3 regions of the Pseudomonas cavernicola genome follow, and region 2 is predicted to be linked to each of the others. Evidence: predicted binding sites of a transcription regulator. Region 2 holds the regulator's gene; each other region holds the start of a gene.

Region 1 (5,820 bases), on a different contig from region 2:
ACCATCCTCAGGCCCAGTCGGATGGCGGGCTGCTCTGCCCTGCCCGCCTCCAGCGTGCAGTCCCAATCGCTGTAGCGCACGTCCACCGGGCGGATCTCGATGCGATGCCGGCGAGCGTCTTGCAGGATCTGGTCGGGGCTGTAGAAGCCCATAGGCCAGCTGTTGATCAGGGCGCAGGCATAGGCGGCCGGCTCGTGGCATTTCAGCCAGCAGCTGGCGTAGGTCAGCAGGGCGAAGCTGGCCGCGTGGGATTCGGGGAAACCGTAGCTGCCGAAGCCCTTGATCTGCTCGAAGATGCGGGCGGCGAAATCGGCCGTGTAGCCGCGTTCGAGCATGCCGCGGGTCAGGCGTTCCTGATGCGGCTGCAAACCGCCGTGACGTTTCCAGGCGGCCATCGAGCGGCGCAGCTGGTCGGCCTCGCCCGGCGTATAGCCGGCGGCGACGATGGCCAGTTCCATCACCTGTTCCTGAAACAGCGGTACGCCCAGGGTCCGCTCGAAGACCTTGCGCAAGGCCTCCGACGGATAGGTCACCGGCTCCTCGCCGTTACGCCGCCGCAAGTAGGGATGAACCATGTCACCCTGGATCGGGCCAGGGCGAACGATAGCCACCTCGATGACCAGGTCGTAGAAGTTCTTGGGCTTGAGCCGCGGCAGCATCGCCATCTGCGCGCGCGATTCGATTTGGAACACGCCGACGGTGTCGGCGCGGCCGATCATCTCGTAGGTTTTCGCGTCCTCCGCCGGGATGGTCGCCAGCGTCAGGTCGCGGCCGCGGTAGCGGCGCAGCAGGTCGAAGGTGCGGCGCAAGGCGCTGAGCATCCCTAGCGCGAGGATATCGACCTTGAGCAGGCCGACCAGGTCCAGGTCGTCCTTGTCCCACTGGATGATGGTGCGCTCGGCCATGGCGGCGTTCTCCACCGGCACCAGCGTCTCTAGCGGCTGTTCGGAGATGACGAAACCGCCGGGGTGCTGTGACAGATGGCGAGGGAAACCAATGAGTTCGCCGGTGAGCGTCAGCACCCGCCGCAGCACCGGGCTGTCCGGGTCGAAGCCGCATTCGAGCAGGCGCTCGGCCGAGGGTGGGCGGTCGCTCCAATGACCGCAGCAGTCGGCCAGCGCGTTGACCTGGTCCGGCGGCAGGCCGAGGGCCTTGGCAACGTCGCGCACTGCGCCGGCGCCATGGTAGGTGCTGGCCACGGCGGTGAGCGCTGCCCGGCTCCGGCCGTAGCGCTGGAACACGTACTGCAGCACCTCTTCGCGGCGTTCATGCTCGAAGTCCACATCGATGTCGGGTGGCTCGTTGCGCTCCTTGGAGAGGAAACGCTCGAACAGCATGTTCATCCGCGCAGGATCGATCTCGGTGATGCCCAGCGCGTAGCACACCGCCGAGTTGGCGGCCGAGCCTCGTCCCTGACAGAGGATGTGCCGGCTGCGGGCGAAGCGGACGATGTCGTGCACCGTGAGGAAGTAACTCTCGTAGCGCAGCTCGGCGATCAGCGTCAGCTCGCGCTCGACAAGATCTCGCGCCTTCTGCGCAATTCCTTGCGGCCAGCGCCAACGCATGCCCTGTTCGGTCAGTTCGCGCAGCCAGGACGTAGGGGTATGCCCCTCAGGCACCAGTTCGTGCGGGTACTGGTAGCGCAGCTGACCCAGGTCGAAGGTGCAGCGCTGCGCGATATGCAGCGACTCGGCCAGCAGCTCAGGCGGATAGAGCTCGGCCAGAAGCTCTCGGCTGCGCAGGTGACGTTCACCGTTGGCGAACAGGCGATACCCGGCCTCGGCCACAGTGCAGTGGTGGCGGATGGAGGTCATTGTGTCCTGCAGGGCGCGACGGCCGCGGGCGTGCATGTGCACGTCGCCGGTGGCGACCGCCGGAATTTCCAGGGCGGCAGCCAATGCCTGCAGCCGGGCCAGACGCTGTGCATCGTCCGGCCCCCGGTGCAGTTCGACCGCTAGCCACAGCCGGGCGGGAAAGAGCGTGCGCAACCAACGCCCCTCCCCTTCGTCGTTTGGACTATCCGGCAGCCAGAGGGCGAACAGCCCGGACAACGGCTCGGCAAAGTCCTCGCGCAGCAACCGGTATTCGCCTTTTTTGGCTCGGCGTCTGGCCTGGGTGATCAACCGGCACAGCGCCTGGTAACCGCTCAGGTTCTCCGCCAGCAGAACGAGTTTGGGACCCGCCTGGATGCGCACCTCGCTGCCGACGATCAGCGGCAGACCGGTCTCTTTCGATGCCTGCCAGGCACGCACGATGCCGGCTAGGCTGCACTCGTCGGTGATCGCCAGGGCCTGATAGCCATGGCGCTTGGCGCGCTCGAACAGCTCCTTGGCGCTGGAGGCCCCGCGCTGGAAGCTGAAGTTCGACAGGCAGTGCAACTCGGCATAGTCGGCGCTCAGAGTCTGTCCATGATCTGCTGCGCGTCGGCCATACTGCGTTGAAATCAGGCTCAGAATGCTCATTTACAGCTCGTAAACTCCGCTTCTTCGCCCGATTTCGCCTTGTCTGGCTCTAGCTCGCGCGATCATGAACAGACTCTCATGCGAACCACCCGTGCAGCAGCAAGGGCCCCGACTCGCCGATGGGCCGGTAGACCCAGGCCTGCTGGCCGCTGCGGGTCTCGATCAGGTAATAGTCGCGGCGCACGTCGCCGCCGTCCCACCAACCCGACTCCAGGCGCTCGGGGCCGGCGAGGATCCGCGGCGCGGCCTCGCGCAGGGGAATGGGCTTGCGCAGCAGCCAGCCGGGGCGCAGCAGACCGGGCGGTGCCTGGCTCACCTTGGTGTCGCTGTCCGCTTGCCAGGTGCGTTCGGGGCGGTGATCGGCATGCGCGCGTAGCCCATGCACCGCCTCGTCACCGAGGCGTGCGCGCAGCCGCTCGCGCAACTGCTCCCAGGGCAGGGATTGCTGCGGGCGTTCGTCGAACAGCTCGCGGTGCTCGGGGACAAATGCCGGCAGATCGCGCGCCACCAGGCGGACCGCGCGCACCGGCGCAGGAACTTGCACTTGTTCCAGCCGTCCGCGTGCCAGCTCGAACAGCATGCTGGCTTCCCGTTCGGCACTCAGCAGCCCGACCGAGACCAGGGTGTCCTCGCCATCCCGGTGTTCCAAGTGCAGGACGAAGCGCTGTACACCAGTGTCGCGGCCGCCCAGGAACGCGGCCAGGTCGGCAATCAGACGCTTGAGCGGAAACAACAGCGCCTGGTTCGATTCGACCTCGAAATTCAGTTCGATGCGCACGTCGAATTCGTCCGGCGGCAGGTAGCAGTCCAGCGCCAGCGGCCGTTCGCCCAGTAAGGTATCCAGGTGCCGCAGCACCTCGGCCGGGAAGCGCCGCGCGACGGTATCGCGCGGCAAGGCCAGCACCTGCCGCAAGGTGCGCAGGCCCATGCGCCCGAAGGCAGTGGCGACTTCACGGGAGAGGCCGATGCGCTCGACCGGCATCTGCCCCAGGGCTTGGCGCAACGCATCCAGCGTCGGAATCGCCAAGCCGTCATGGGCGTTGGCCAGCACTCGTGCCGCCGCCGGGTTGGGCGCGACCACGATGCGATGGCGGAAACCCAGGGTGGTCAGCTCTTCGCGCAGGCGTGCCTCGAACCGCGGCCAGGGCCCGAACAGCCCCATGCTGGATTCGATCTCCAGCAGCAAGGCACGCGGGTACTGCAGGCTGACCTGCGAGCTGAAGCGGTAGGCCCAAGCCGCCAGGAAGCGCTGCCAGCGCTCGATCTCCGCTGGGTCGTACTCGACCATGGCGAAATCGCGGGTCAGCGCGTGCGCGGCGGTCAGCGACTGGCCGGGGCGCAGGCCGAGCGCGCGAGCGGACTGATTGAGGGCCTGCAGCACGCGACGCTGTGGAGTACCGGCAAGCAGGGCCAATGGCTCCGCGGGATTAGCGCGACCGCGAAGGACAGCATCCAGTGCCAATTGCGGCAGTAATATACAAGCCCAGCGCATGGCGATCTCATTGCCCCACGGCGAAAGGGATCGGCGCCGTGGGCGGCAGGCCGCCACGACACTTGAGCACCCGCAGCTGCGCCGGGCGGGCATCGATGGCGATGCGCAGCGCCGCCGGAGAAGGATTGAGCGCCGCCGCGTGGGGCCGGTAGGCAAAGGCCAGGGTTTGGCCGGTCTCGGCGGCGACCTGGAGCCGGCGCAAGGCGCGATCGTCCGCCTGCTGCGGCCAGCACAGCACCGCGCCGCAGCTGCCCGAGCGCAGGCATTGCTCGGCCGCCCACAGGGCATCGCGCTGGCTCGCCTCGATCACCGCAAGCCAGCGCAGGTCCACGCCGGCGGCCTGCCAGGCCTGCGGATAGGGAACATAGGGCGGCGCCACCAGGACGATCCGCTGCGCAGCGCCGCTCAGCCGCGCCAAGGTCGGCCACAGCAGCCGCAACTCACGGATGCCATCTGCCGGAAGCAAAATCTCGCTGAGCGCAGAATCGGGCCAACCGCCCGCCGGAAGCGCCGCATCCAGCGCAGCATGGCCGGTCGGCTGAGCGCTCGGCGGCCGCGCCGTCGGCTGGCCCTTCCAGACCCGACGCTCGTCCAGCAGCGTATCAAGGGCAACGACGGTGCCCATCATCGCCACCCAAGCAGTGCACTGGAGACGCCAGCGGTCACGGCACTGGGCATAACAACAAACCCCAAGAATTACTGTATTTCTATACAGTACTCCACATACCAATCCCCTACAAGGGGCGCTGCCCGGCTCCCCGCCATAGGGCCTCTTGGCTGCTTCGATGGTGGATAAAAGAGCGTTATCCCCCTACACAGGGTTGTTCTCGTAGGAGCTTGTGACCCACAGGGATGTAGGGAATGCGACAAGCCGTAAGGCACGGCTGCCGCCTCGCGATCCTGCGGAGGAAAAGCATCGCGAGCATCGCTCCTACATGCGGGTACGGGCTGCAAGCGGTCTGCTACAAGGCCAATAGGTGTAGCTCGAGCACCTACGAGAGAGTGCGCTTTATTCGGAGACAGCACACTAGACTGGCTGTTAATTCTGAGGTGCTCGCCCAGCCAGAGGCCGAGATGCTCGCTGGCGACCTGCTTCGCGCCATCGGCCCGGTAGCCACGGGCCTCCAGCACAGCAGAGAAATGCCGCCGAACCCGGTCGGCGACCGGTTCGACGAGTTGATCCCAGTCGGGTTCCCGTGGCTTAGAAGTCAAAGAAAACCGTTTCCCCTTCTCCCTGGATGCGGATATCGAAGCGGTAGGCCGCCTTGCCGTCCACTTCGCAGCGGTTGGCTACCAAGGTTTCCCGGCGCTGCGGCTGCTCGATCAGGTTGAGCACCGGGCACTTGGCATTGGCCTCGGACTCGTCGTCGAAGTACAGACGGGTTTGCAGGTGAATGTTGATGCCGCGGGCGAACAGCGAAACGTTGATATGCGGCGCCATCGGCACCCCGGAGGCATTCTTCAGCACGCCCGGTTTGACGGTTTTCAGCGTCCACTCACCGGCATCGAAAGTGGTCGCGGTGCGGCCGAAGCTGTTGAAGGGTTTCTCCAGATCGAAGGTACTGTCATAGACGCCCTCATGGTTGGCCTGCCAGAACTCCAAGAAGGAGTCGCGCACCAGATGGCCGTTACCGTCGTAGACTTTGCCGATCAGGATGATGTGTTCACCGGGCGCGCCCGGTTTGGCCATTTCGTTCCAGATTTCCTGGTCGCGGGTCGGGTTGCCGGCGGCCGCCAGGGCCAGGCCGATATGGACGTAGGGGCCGGCGGTTTGCGAAGGGGTTTCCGGCAGCAGTTCGATAGGCATGCGCGTATCTCCTTAGCAGTTTTCGAAGTGAGTCTTGCGCTGGCCGCGCAGGACGATGT
Region 2 (5,820 bases):
CTTTCGCTCGAGGCTTGAAGCTTCTTATTCCGCCAACACCCTGGCCAATACCGCCTTGACCTTGTCGATGCCTTCGGCCAGTGCCTGTTCGATCTCGGCCATGGTGATGATCCCAGTCGACTTGCCGGCCGCCGGATTCACCACGAGCGCCAAGCAGGCGTAAGGCAGCTCAAGCTCACGCGCCAAGACGGCCTCCGGCATACCGGTCATACCGACGATATCGCAACCATCACGCTCCAGCCGGGCAATCTCGGCCACCGTCTCCAGACGCGGGCCCTGGGTGCAGGCATACACGCCTTCTCCGCTGAACGCGCAGCCGCCCGTCGCCAGTGCTGCCGTCAACTGCTCGCGCAGCGCGGCATCATAGGGATAGCTGAAATCCACGTGAGTCACGTGCTCCAGCTCACCCTCGAAGAAGGTGTGCTCACGCCCCGAGGTGTAATCGATGATCTGGTGTGGCACACAGAAGTGCCCAGTGCCCATGGCCGGGTGAATACCACCGACGGCATTCACCGCCACAATCGCCTGTGCTCCCGCATGTTTGAGCGCCCACAGGTTGGCCCGGTAATTCACCTGATGCGGCGCAATTCGATGCGGGTGACCGTGGCGAGCGAGGAACAGCACTTCACGCCCGGCGTAGTTGCCACGCAGCACGGGCGCAGAAGGCGCGCCATAAGGCGTATCCAGATTAAGCACCGCACTGATAGTCAGGCCGTCCAACTCAGTAAGGCCGGTACCACCAATAATGGCGTAGACAGTCATGCTCGTTATCCTTAGTCAATCAACTGGGCGGCTTGCAAGGCACCCACGGCCTGGAGCCAGCGCGGGCTCTGACGATATTCGGTGGTTGGGAAGGCCTTGCCGCGCATCCGCGCCAGGCGTGCTGACGGTTGCACCTTCAGCCGCTGCAAAGCGCTCAAAGCCAACTCTGCGGCAGCGCGATCATTGCACACCAGGCCCATGTCGCAGCCAGCGCCAAGTGCAGCCTCAATCCGGTTCGCCGCATCCCCCACCACATGGGCACCAGCCATGGACAGGTCATCACTGAAGATCACCCCATCGAACTGCAACTCACCCCGCAGAATCTCCTGCAGCCAACGACGGGAGAAACCGGCCGGCTGTTCGTCCACCTGCGGGTAGATGACATGGGCCGGCATCACCGCAGCCAACTGCTGGCTTAACGCCGCGAAAGGCCGTAGATCACCGGCGCGAATCTGTTCCAGACTGCGCTCGTCAATCGGAATAGCTACGTGAGAGTCCGCCTCAGCCCAGCCGTGACCAGGGAAATGCTTGCCCGTTGCCGCCATGCCGGCTGCGTTCATGCCGCGAATGAAGGCGCCGGCCAGCAGCGTCGCTCGCTGCGGGTCGCCCTCGAAGGAGCGACTACCGACCACCGCGCTGCGCTGATAATCCAGATCGAGCACTGGCGCAAAGCTCAGATCCAGCCCCACTGCCAACACTTCGGTAGCCATCAGCCAGCCGCACTGCTCGGCCAGCCACTCGGCATTAGCGTTATCGGCAATTGCCCGCATCGCCGGCAACCGCACGAAACCTTGGCGCAGGCGCTGTACTCGCCCACCTTCTTGATCCACTGCCAATAGCAGATCCGGACGCACGGCACGAATCGCCGCAGACAGCTCCCGCACCTGCCGCGGATGCTCGATATTGCGCGCGAACAAGATCAGACCGCCCACTTCCGGCTGGCGCAGTATTTGGCGGTCTTCGGCGGTCAGCCAAGTGCCGCTGATATCCAGCATCAATGAGCCTTGCAGGCCAGAGGTCATAGCAAAATCCTTATAGAGGCCCTAGAGCCTAAGTTCGGCCGCCGCCCACGCCGGGCACGGCGCTTCATCTATGTGTACAGCGCAGTGGACGGGCACGCGGGGAAAGAGTTCCAGCACATCGAGATTGCGCAGGCGAATGCAGCCGTGGGAGAGCGGCACACCCATAGGTTCAGTGTCCGGGGTGCCATGCAGATAAACATAGCGGCGGAAGGTATCCACAGCACCGAGACGATTGCGTCCCGGCTCGCAGCCGCTTAGCCAGAGAATGCGTGTGAGAATCCAATCGCGCTTGGGAAACTGCTCGCTCAGCGCCTCAGACCAGACCTCGCCCGTCCAACGCCGCCCACGCAGCACTGCGCCCACAGGTAGCCCTTCACCAATCTTTGCGCGCACCTGGTGCAGGCCACGCGGCGTGCAGCCGGAGCCATTTTGCTCACCCGGCCCATTCAGCGCAGTGGAAACCACCAGACGCAACACCAGCTGCCCATTGGCAAAGCCGTACAGGCATTGGTCGGCGAGAGAAATGTGTAGAAGATCGAGGGCTTGCATAGGTGGCTAGCTTAGCCGATCAGATCGGCTGCGCCCACCGCTCGACGTCAAACCTTGGCGGTGGCGACCGTGGTTTTGCTGCGCGGACGAAGCTGCGCGCTGGCCAGGGCTTCATCGGTCACCCCGGTTTCAGAACGCATACCCGCAGCAAGGAAAGGCACCATCAGGCGCATGACCTGTTCAATGGAGGTACTGACACCAAATTCTGTCTCGGCAATAGCGCGTAGCGCCTTGATCCCGGACATGCTGAACGCAGCAGCACCCAGCATGAAGTGCACTCGCCAGAACAGCTCGATGGGTGGAATCCGTGGCGCGGCCTCATGCACCAACTGCATATAGCGGCGAAAAACCTTTCCGTACGTATCTTCCAGGTAACGCCGCAGGTGACCCTGGCTCTGACTGAATGCCAGCCCTAGCAGGCGCATGAAAATTGACAGATCGTTGCCACTACGCGGCTTCACCGCCAAGGCTTGTTCGACCAAGATCTCCAGCAAATCTTCCAGGCTGGCTTTGTGATCGGCTTTAGCCTGACGGCGATCCAACTCCCGCTCGAGACTGACACAGAAAGGCCCGAGGAAGCGCGAGAACACCGCCTGGATTAGCGCTTTCTTCGATCCGAAATGATAGTTCACCGCAGCCAGGTTGACTCCAGCCTTGCTGGTGATCAAACGCAACGACGTCTCAGCGAAACCTTTCTCCGCAAACAACTGTTCAGCGGCATCAAGGATGCGTTCGACGGTTTCTGACTGGGCCATTGATTATCACCTAACAAACACTTGTTTGAAACATACGTTTCAAGCAGCGATCTTGTCAAGCCGCGCAAGCCGCCTTTCGGCTGACCAGTCACAGACATTTATAACAGAAAGACTTATTGCAAGACGCCCGCCAGTCGTCTGAGGTAACAGTCCTTACCCGCCAGCAATCAAAAGAAAATTTTCAACGCTGCACAAAGGAGGATTGCCAAGCTTCTTTCACTGTATATAATCACAGTCACTGTATAAAAAGACAGAGCCTAGAAAATGCTAAAACTGACGCCACGCCAAGCTGAGATTCTCGCCTTTATCAAGCGCTGTCTTGAAGACAACGGGTACCCGCCAACCCGTGCGGAGATTGCCTTGGAGCTTGGTTTCAAATCACCCAACGCAGCCGAAGAACACCTTAAAGCGCTTGCCCGCAAAGGCGCCATTGAAATGACCCCTGGCGCCTCACGCGGCATTCGAATTCCCGGCTTTGAGCCGAGCAACAGCGAAGAAGACGGCCTACCCATCATCGGTCGCGTCGCTGCTGGCGCACCGATTCTCGCACAACAACATATCGAAGAGTCCTGCCGGATCAACCCGGCATTCTTCCATCCGCGTGCTGACTACTTATTGCGTGTACGCGGCATGAGCATGAAAGACGTTGGCATCTTCGATGGCGACCTGCTCGCCGTGCACACCACCCGAGAAGCACGCAACGGCCAAATCGTTGTGGCACGCCTTGGTGACGAAGTGACAGTAAAACGCTTTAAGCGCGAAGGCGACAAGGTCTGGTTGATTGCCGAGAACCCTGAGTTCGCGCCCATCGAAGTAGACCTGGAAGCACAGGATCTGGTGATCGAAGGTTTGAGTGTCGGCGTTATTCGTCGTTAGAGGAGACTTTATGCAGTTCCCACAATCGCTGAACCGTACACAGCTTCCACTGTTCGAAGCCTTTCTGGCTCAACCGGTGACACCGCTGCTAAACGAAGCTGGGGAATCGGCTTGGTTTGACGAGCCGGAAACCTTTAGCGAATTGTCGCTGCGCGGCGCTGCTGGGAATTGCCTACATCTGCTCGCGCCCATCCTGCGCGAACTGAGCCAGGAACAAGATGCCCGCTGGCTGACGCTGATCGCCCCGCCAGCAACCTTGACCCAAGCCTGGTTACGCGACGCAGGGCTAAACCGCGAACGCATTCTGCTCCTCCAGCCGCGTGGCGAGCAGAGCGCCTTAGACCTTGCTTGCGAAGCTCTGCGTCTAGGCCGCAGCCATACAGTCGTGAGCTGGCTGCACCCTCTGCATCGTCCGGTGCGTGAGCAACTTGCCGACGCCGCTCGCCAGGGCAAAGCGCAAAGTCTGAATATCAGTCTGGGTTAAAGGATCCCTGATCGATTTCAGCACCTGTTCGGCACATGGATGTGCCACTCGCAACACAAAGACATTTGCCTTGCTTCAAGAAATGCTGAGACAGGATAGATCTGGCTTGCTGCACAGAAAGAGAAATTCTGAAGGAACCACTCAATTAACTATTGGTTGGAAAGTGGTGCACACATCTAGTGCAGCACTCGCGGCCCATCTTCTCGCTCAAAATCACCCTCAGCCAATCGACCCGCCATTTGCACGCCAACATTCAACATGGCTTTAGCGACTTCAACATGGTGACCTTGCAGAAAGGCCTTGGCATCGGCAGAAAAATCTAGAACCACCAACGCCTCCTCATCCTCTGCACGACGCAGGGCAATACGCCCGTCGGGCAACTCGACAATTTCAAGAAAGGATGTAGGCATAAAATCTAATCTCCACGAAAGGCCGTTAGTGTACCAGTCAGCTTGGCCTCCCCCCTAGCCCACCTATCCACCCAACTCAGCACTCGCTAAGCGACTCACGAAAACGCAGGGCCAGCACTTTGAGTTGCTGACGCCAGTCTTCCAGCAGTAGACGCGCTAGTGGTGGCTCGTCCTCATCCAAGCTGAGCGACTCGATCAAGGGTAGCGTCGGATCAACTTTCGCCTTTTTAGGCGCTTGTGGCGGCTGAAAGAGTGCCGCGTAGGCTGCCACCAGCTGGGCAAGCCAGGTTTCCGGCTGCTGTGCCAGTTCAACCAGCTCAGCCAGCTCAGGGCTCGGCGCTGCATCCAATACCGCTTTCGTCAGCACTAGCTCCACGCGTGGAACATTGATCTCCGCCAGCCGGTAATAGCCGGCGATTTCGTGGCACAGGCCCAACAATCCACCGTACAGGTGAAACAATGCAGCCTCGCGCTCGGCCTGAATCAGCGCCTGGGCGTTCATCGCACGCCCCTCTTCTGCTTGGCGCCAGGCTTCTAGGGCCAACCCAGCAAAATAGAGTTTTTGGTTGGTACGGGTATAAAGCTCATGGGCCATTGCGGTGCCCTCCACAGCAGATACGGTCAATATACGCGCGCTAGCGGAGGCCGGCGCGCGTTCTATCTGATTCCGCTCAGCGTTTGTCTTCGACCTTCCAGGCCCCGCCACCGTAGAATGCACGCCAGCCGGTAGGCTTACCGTCCACCTCGGTCTGTACATACTGTTCGCGAGTTTTCCGGCTGTAGCGAATCACCGCAGGACGCCCTTCCGGGTCTTTCTTCGGCGCCTCGATCAGGAAGTGATACTTCGGATCGATTTCGTCCTTGTGCGGAATCAGCTCCATTACCAGAGGCGCACGGGTCTCGCGGTTCTTCGGAAACTGGCTGGCGGCGAGAAACAGACCGGAAGCGCCATCCCGCAGGAC
Region 3 (5,820 bases), on a different contig from region 2:
CCAGATCACCCGACAGCGGCACACCGATACGCCCAAGCGCGGCCAACTCTCCGGCATCCGCACCCACCAGCGTGCTGTCAGGCCGATCGACTGCCGCCGTCAGCCCAGCATCCGGCGCCTGCTGCACCGCCTCGATCAGGGTCTTGCCCATGCGCCCAGCGGCGCCCATCACTGCAATACGTCGCATGCCTAAGCCCTTATAAATCGAAAAACTTACCCTTCGACAAACTTACAAATCACCAAAGAAGCGCTTCACGCCTTCAAACCAACCACTGGCTTTGGGCGAGTGCGTGCTGTCGTCCTGCAAGGTTTGCCGAAACTCTTCGAGCAGCTCACGCTGGCGTTTATCCAGATGCACTGGCGTCTCCACCGCAACCCTGCACATCAGGTCGCCCGCGCCACCACCACGAACCGGCGCAACACCCTTGCCACGCAGACGGAACAGTTTGCCGGTTTGCGTACCTTCTGGAATCTTCAGCTTGACCCGGCCATCCAGGGTCGGCACTTCCAACTCACCACCCAGCGCCGCATCGGCGAAGCTGATCGGTACTTCGCAGTACAGATGCTTGCCATCGCGCTGGAAGATCGCATGCTCACGCACATTCACCACGACATACAGGTCGCCCGCCGGGCCACCCATGGCGCCCGCCTCACCCTCACCGGAAAGGCGAATACGATCGCCGGTATCGACACCTGGCGGCACCTTGACCGACAAAGTCTTGTGCTCTTCCACCCGGCCGTGGCCGTGACAGGCACCACAAGGGTCGGCAATCATCTTGCCGCTGCCATGGCACCGCGGACACGTTTGCTGCACCGAGAAGAAACCTTGCTGCATGCGCACCTGACCGATGCCGCCACAAGTGGTGCAGGTCACCGGACTAGTGCCTTTCTTAGCGCCGGAACCCTCGCAGATTTTGCAATTGACCAGCGTCGGCACTCGAATGGTTACGGTGGTGCCACGCACCGCCTCTTCCAGATCGAGCTCCAGGGTGTAACGCAGATCACTGCCGCGCTGCGCACCGCCACGCGAACCACCACGCGCACCACCGAAGAAGTCACTGAACACATCGCCGAAGATGTCGGAGAAGTTCGCCCCGCCAAAGCCCGCACCGCCAGCGCCACCGCCCATGCTCGGATCGACCCCGGCATGCCCGTACTGGTCGAAGGCCGCACGCTTGTTCGCGTCGGACAGCACTTCGTAGGCCTCATTGGCCTCCTTGAACCGCTCTTCCGACGCTTTATCGTCAGGGTTGCGATCCGGGTGGTGCTTCATTGCCAGCCGGCGATAAGCTTTTTTCAGCTCTGCCTCGCTAGCACCGCGCTCGACACCCAGCACCTCGTAATAGTCACGCTTAGCCATAATTCTTCAACACTCTTAAATCGCCTTCTCCAGACACGCCAACGCGGGAGCAAGCTCCCGCGCGACGGATAACCCCTGCCAGCGCCTTAGCTAGGCAGGCTGGAGCGGAAGCAAGCGGACGCTTACTTGTTTTCCTTGACCTCTTCGAACTCAGCATCGACCACATCGTCGGCACCGCCTTTCGCTTCGTCATGACCATGCGCCGCTTCGCCAGCCTGCGGCTGCTCGGCGTACATCTTCTGCGCCAGCGGCGTGGTCGCTTCGGACAGGGCGTTGATCTTGGCTTCGATAACCGCCTTGTCGTCGCCCTTCACGGCCACTTCGAGTTCGCCCAAGGCCTTTTCGATCGCCGCTTTCTCGTCCGCAGTGGCTTTGTCGCCCGCTTCGGTGATCATTTTGCGAGTTGCATGCACCAGTGCGTCACCCTGGTTACGCGCCATCGCCAGCTCTTCGAACTTGCGGTCTTCCTCGGCATTCACCTCGGCGTCACGCACCATCTGCTGGATCTCTTCCTCGGACAGACCCGAGTTGGCCTTGATCACGATGGACTGCTGCTTGCCGGTCGCCTTGTCCTTCGCGCCCACATGCAGGATGCCGTTGGCATCGATATCGAAGGTCACTTCGATCTGCGGCACGCCACGCGGTGCTGGCGGAATTTCAGCCAGATCGAACTTGCCCAGCGACTTGTTCTGCGCAGCTTGCTTACGCTCGCCCTGCAACACGTGAATGGTCACGGCGCCCTGGTTATCGTCGGCGGTCGAGAACACCTGCGACTTCTTAGTCGGGATGGTGGTGTTTTTCTCGATCAGCGCAGTCATCACGCCACCCATGGTTTCGATACCCAGGGTCAGCGGGCTGACGTCGAGCAGCAGCACGTCTTTCACGTCGCCAGCCAATACCGCACCTTGAATCGCAGCACCCACGGCCACGGCTTCGTCCGGGTTGACGTCCTTGCGCGGCTCCTTGCAGAAGAAATCGGTCACCAGCTTCTGCACCAGCGGCATACGGGTCTGACCGCCGACCAGGATCACGTCATGGATCGCGCCAACGTCGATACCGGCATCTTTCATCGCGATACGGCATGGCTCGATGGTGCGCTGCACCAGGTCTTCCACCAGCGATTCCAGCTTGGCGCGGGAGATCTTCACGTTCAGGTGCTTCGGCCCGGTTTGATCTGCGGTGATGTACGGCAGGTTAACGTCGGTCTGCTGGCTGGAGGACAGCTCGATCTTGGCCTTCTCAGCGGCTTCTTTCAGGCGCTGCATGGCCAGCGGGTCACCCTTAAGGTTCATGCCGCTTTCTTTCTTGAACTCATCGACCAGATAGTCGATCAGACGGATGTCGAAATCCTCACCACCGAGGAAGGTGTCACCGTTGGTCGCCAACACTTCGAACTGGTGCTCGCCATCGACTTCGGCGATCTCGATCACCGAGATGTCGAAGGTGCCACCACCCAGGTCATAAACGATCACGGTGTGGTCGCCCTTGGCCTTGTCCATGCCGTAGGCCAATGCAGCCGCAGTCGGCTCGTTGATGATGCGCTTGACGTCCAGACCGGCGATGCGACCGGCGTCTTTAGTGGCCTGGCGCTGGCTGTCGTTGAAGTACGCCGGCACGGTGATCACCGCCTCGGTGACAGGCTCGCCGAGGTAGTCTTCGGCGGTCTTCTTCATCTTTTTCAGCACTTCCGCGGAAATCTGCGGCGGAGCCATTTTCTGGCCCTTCACTTCCACCCAGGCATCGCTGTTATCGGCCTTGACGATTTTGTACGGAACCATCTGGATGTCTTTTTGTACGACGCTCTCATCGAAACGACGGCCAATCAGACGCTTCACCGCGTACAGGGTGTTGTGCGGGTTGGTCACCGCCTGACGCTTGGCCGACTGACCGACGAGGATTTCACCGTCGTTGCTGTAAGCGATGATCGACGGCGTGGTGCGCGCGCCCTCGGCGTTCTCGATGACCTTGACGTTACCGTTTTCCAGAATGGCGACGCAGGAGTTGGTGGTCCCCAGGTCGATACCGATAATTCTGCCCATCTTCACTCTCCCGAAATTTTGCCTTAAACCTTGATTGCGCCGCGCCCTGGTTTAACCGGTCGCGGCAGCTCTGAATCGCTTGCCTTAATAGATGGGGGCCTGATGCCGAATTTCAAGCCTGCTCATCAATCGAAGGTGGCGTCTCGGCCGGGGGCTTGCTGACCACGACCATGGCCGGACGCAGCAGGCGACCGTGTAGCAGATAGCCCTTCTGGAACACCTTGAGCACGCTATTGGGCTCAAGATTGGTGCTTTCCTGCATGGCCATGGCCTGATGGTGCTCGGCATTGAACGGTGCGCCATGCGGGTCGATGACTTCCAGCTGATAGCGCTTCAGCGTGTCCTGAAACAGCTTGAGCGTCAGCTCCATGCCTTCACGCACCGGCTTGATCGCCTCGTCATCCGGGTTGGACAGCTCCAAACCGCGCTCGAGACTATCGACGACCGGCAACAGGTCATTGGCAAATCTTTCCAGGGCGAACTTGTGGGCTTTTTCCACATCCTGATCGGCGCGACGGCGCACGTTCTGCAAGTCAGCAGCAACCCGCAGAGCCTGATCCTGAGCGGCCGCCAGCTGCTCTTCCAGTGCTTGCACGCGGGCAGCCAGGTCTTCGCTAGATACGGCCTCGGCAACGGGTTCCGCGTCAGGATTCTGGGAATTCAGGGTCTGTTCGTCAGCCATGCGTCTCTCCTCTCAAAAACGACAGTGAGCCTTAACTCACACTTCTGCCGCCTATATGGGGTCGCAATCTGCCGATTCAAGAGCGGCGGAGGATTGTCAGGCACAAAACAAACACTGTATAAATAACCATACTTTACCATCGGAGCCCCCGCCATGCTGGTACACCTATCCGTGCACAACTACGCCATCGTCGAACACCTCGACCTCGAGTTGAATGGCGGGATGAGCGTAATTACCGGCGAAACCGGGGCCGGCAAGTCGATCATGCTCGACGCCCTCGGCCTGACCCTGGGTGATCGCGCCGACAGTGGTGTAGTGCGGCCTGGCGCCGACAAGGCGGATATCCTCGCCAGTTTTGATCTCGGTGATATTCCGGAAGCCCGCGCCTGGCTGGCCGAGCGCGACCTGGATAATGACGGGCCGTGCATCCTCCGGCGCGTGATCACCGCCGAAGGTCGCTCGCGCGGCTACATCAATGGCTCGCCCTGCCCACAAGGTGACCTGAAAGCCCTCGGCGAACTACTGATCGACATCCACAACCAACACGAACACCAGTCACTACTCAAGCCCGAGACCCACCGCCGCCTGCTCGACGAATACGCCGGCAGCCAGGAACTGGCGCGCCAGGTGCAACTCGCCGCGCAGCGCTGGCGGCAAACCCGGCAAGAGCTGGAACGTCTATCCAGCGCCGGCGATGAACAGTGCGCGCGCCATCAACTGCTCAGCTATCAGCTGGAAGAGCTAGACAACCTGGCGCTTGGAGAAACCGAACTGGAGCAACTGGAACAGGATCACAAGGCCCTGGCCAATGCCGAAAGCCTGCTGAGCACCTGCCGTCTGGTGCTGGAACAATGCAGTGAAAACGACGCCGGCAACGTCTTGTCCGCACTCACCAGCAGCCTGCAGCGGCTCAGCACCTTCAACAGCCCACAGGGCGCCCTCGGCGAAGCCGTCAACCTGCTGGCCAGCGCGCAGATCCAGGTTGAAGAAGCGGTCGGCGAGCTGAACCGCTTTCTCGATCACTTCGACGCCGATCCCGCCCGCCAGCAACTGCTCGAAGAGCGCCTTGACACCATCTACACCCTGGCGCGCAAGCACCGGATACAACCGAGCGAACTGGCCGCCCTGCAACAACAGCTATTTGAAGAGTTGGAAAACCTCAACGCCGACGACCAGGCCGTCGAGCGCCTGAGCGAAGAGCTTTCGGCTTACGCCCGCCACTACCAAGAAAAAGCCCACGAGCTCAGCACGCTCCGGCATGACGCGGCGGGGCAACTGGCTAGCGCTGTCGAAATCGAAATGCAGCGCCTGGGCATGCCTGGTGGGCGCTTCAACATCGAACTGCACGGTGCCAACGCCGCCGATCCGCAGCCGCAAGGCTTGGAGCAAGTGGAATTTCTGGTCAGCGCCAACCCCGGCCAGCCGCTCAAAGCCTTGGCGAAAGTCGCTTCCGGCGGCGAACTGTCACGCATCAGCCTGGCCATCCAGGTGATCACTGCGCAAACCTCACGTGTCCCCACGCTGGTCTTCGATGAAGTCGACGTCGGCATCGGTGGCCCTACCGCCGAAGTGGTCGGCCAACTGCTGCGCCGGCTCGGAGAGCGTGGCCAGGTGCTGACCGTGACCCACCTGCCGCAGGTCGCTGCGCAAGGGCACCAGCATCTGTTCGTGCACAAGGCCCGTGGCAGCGATGCCACACGCACTGCAGTGGCGAATCTGGATGGTTCAGGACGGATTGA

Evidence for each region. Region 2 encodes LexA, which represses DNA repair genes until DNA is damaged. Its sites were predicted from a motif close to CTGTNTNNNNANACAG; they were not measured.
Region 1: the regulator LexA is predicted to act here: its motif matches at 4,654-4,669, upstream of imuA (translesion DNA synthesis-associated protein ImuA).
Region 3: the regulator LexA is predicted to act here: its motif matches at 4,196-4,211, upstream of recN (DNA repair protein RecN).

What each region holds. Positions count from the first base shown of each region.
Region 1 is NZ_QYUR01000003.1:169,835-175,654, forward strand. It holds gene D3879_RS15145 (error-prone DNA polymerase) at 1-2,399, opposite strand, end outside; gene D3879_RS15150 (Y-family DNA polymerase) at 2,539-3,954, opposite strand; gene imuA (translesion DNA synthesis-associated protein ImuA) at 3,962-4,579, opposite strand; gene pcaG (protocatechuate 3,4-dioxygenase subunit alpha) at 5,156-5,761, opposite strand; gene pcaH (protocatechuate 3,4-dioxygenase subunit beta) at 5,774-5,820, opposite strand, start outside.
Region 2 is NZ_QYUR01000002.1:2,259,411-2,265,230, forward strand. It holds gene D3879_RS10840 (S-methyl-5'-thioinosine phosphorylase) at 25-762, opposite strand; gene nagZ (beta-N-acetylhexosaminidase) at 774-1,772, opposite strand; gene D3879_RS10850 (L,D-transpeptidase) at 1,806-2,333, opposite strand; gene D3879_RS10855 (TetR/AcrR family transcriptional regulator) at 2,381-3,088, opposite strand; gene lexA (transcriptional repressor LexA) at 3,353-3,964, shown strand; gene sulA (SOS-induced cell division inhibitor SulA) at 3,975-4,448, shown strand; gene D3879_RS10870 (hypothetical protein) at 4,625-4,858, opposite strand; gene D3879_RS10875 (DUF6586 family protein) at 4,935-5,453, opposite strand; gene topA (type I DNA topoisomerase) at 5,530-5,820, opposite strand, start outside.
Region 3 is NZ_QYUR01000006.1:1,091,802-1,097,621, forward strand. It holds gene dapB (4-hydroxy-tetrahydrodipicolinate reductase) at 1-187, opposite strand, end outside; gene dnaJ (molecular chaperone DnaJ) at 230-1,360, opposite strand; gene dnaK (molecular chaperone DnaK) at 1,483-3,399, opposite strand; gene grpE (nucleotide exchange factor GrpE) at 3,512-4,081, opposite strand; gene recN (DNA repair protein RecN) at 4,235-5,820, shown strand, end outside.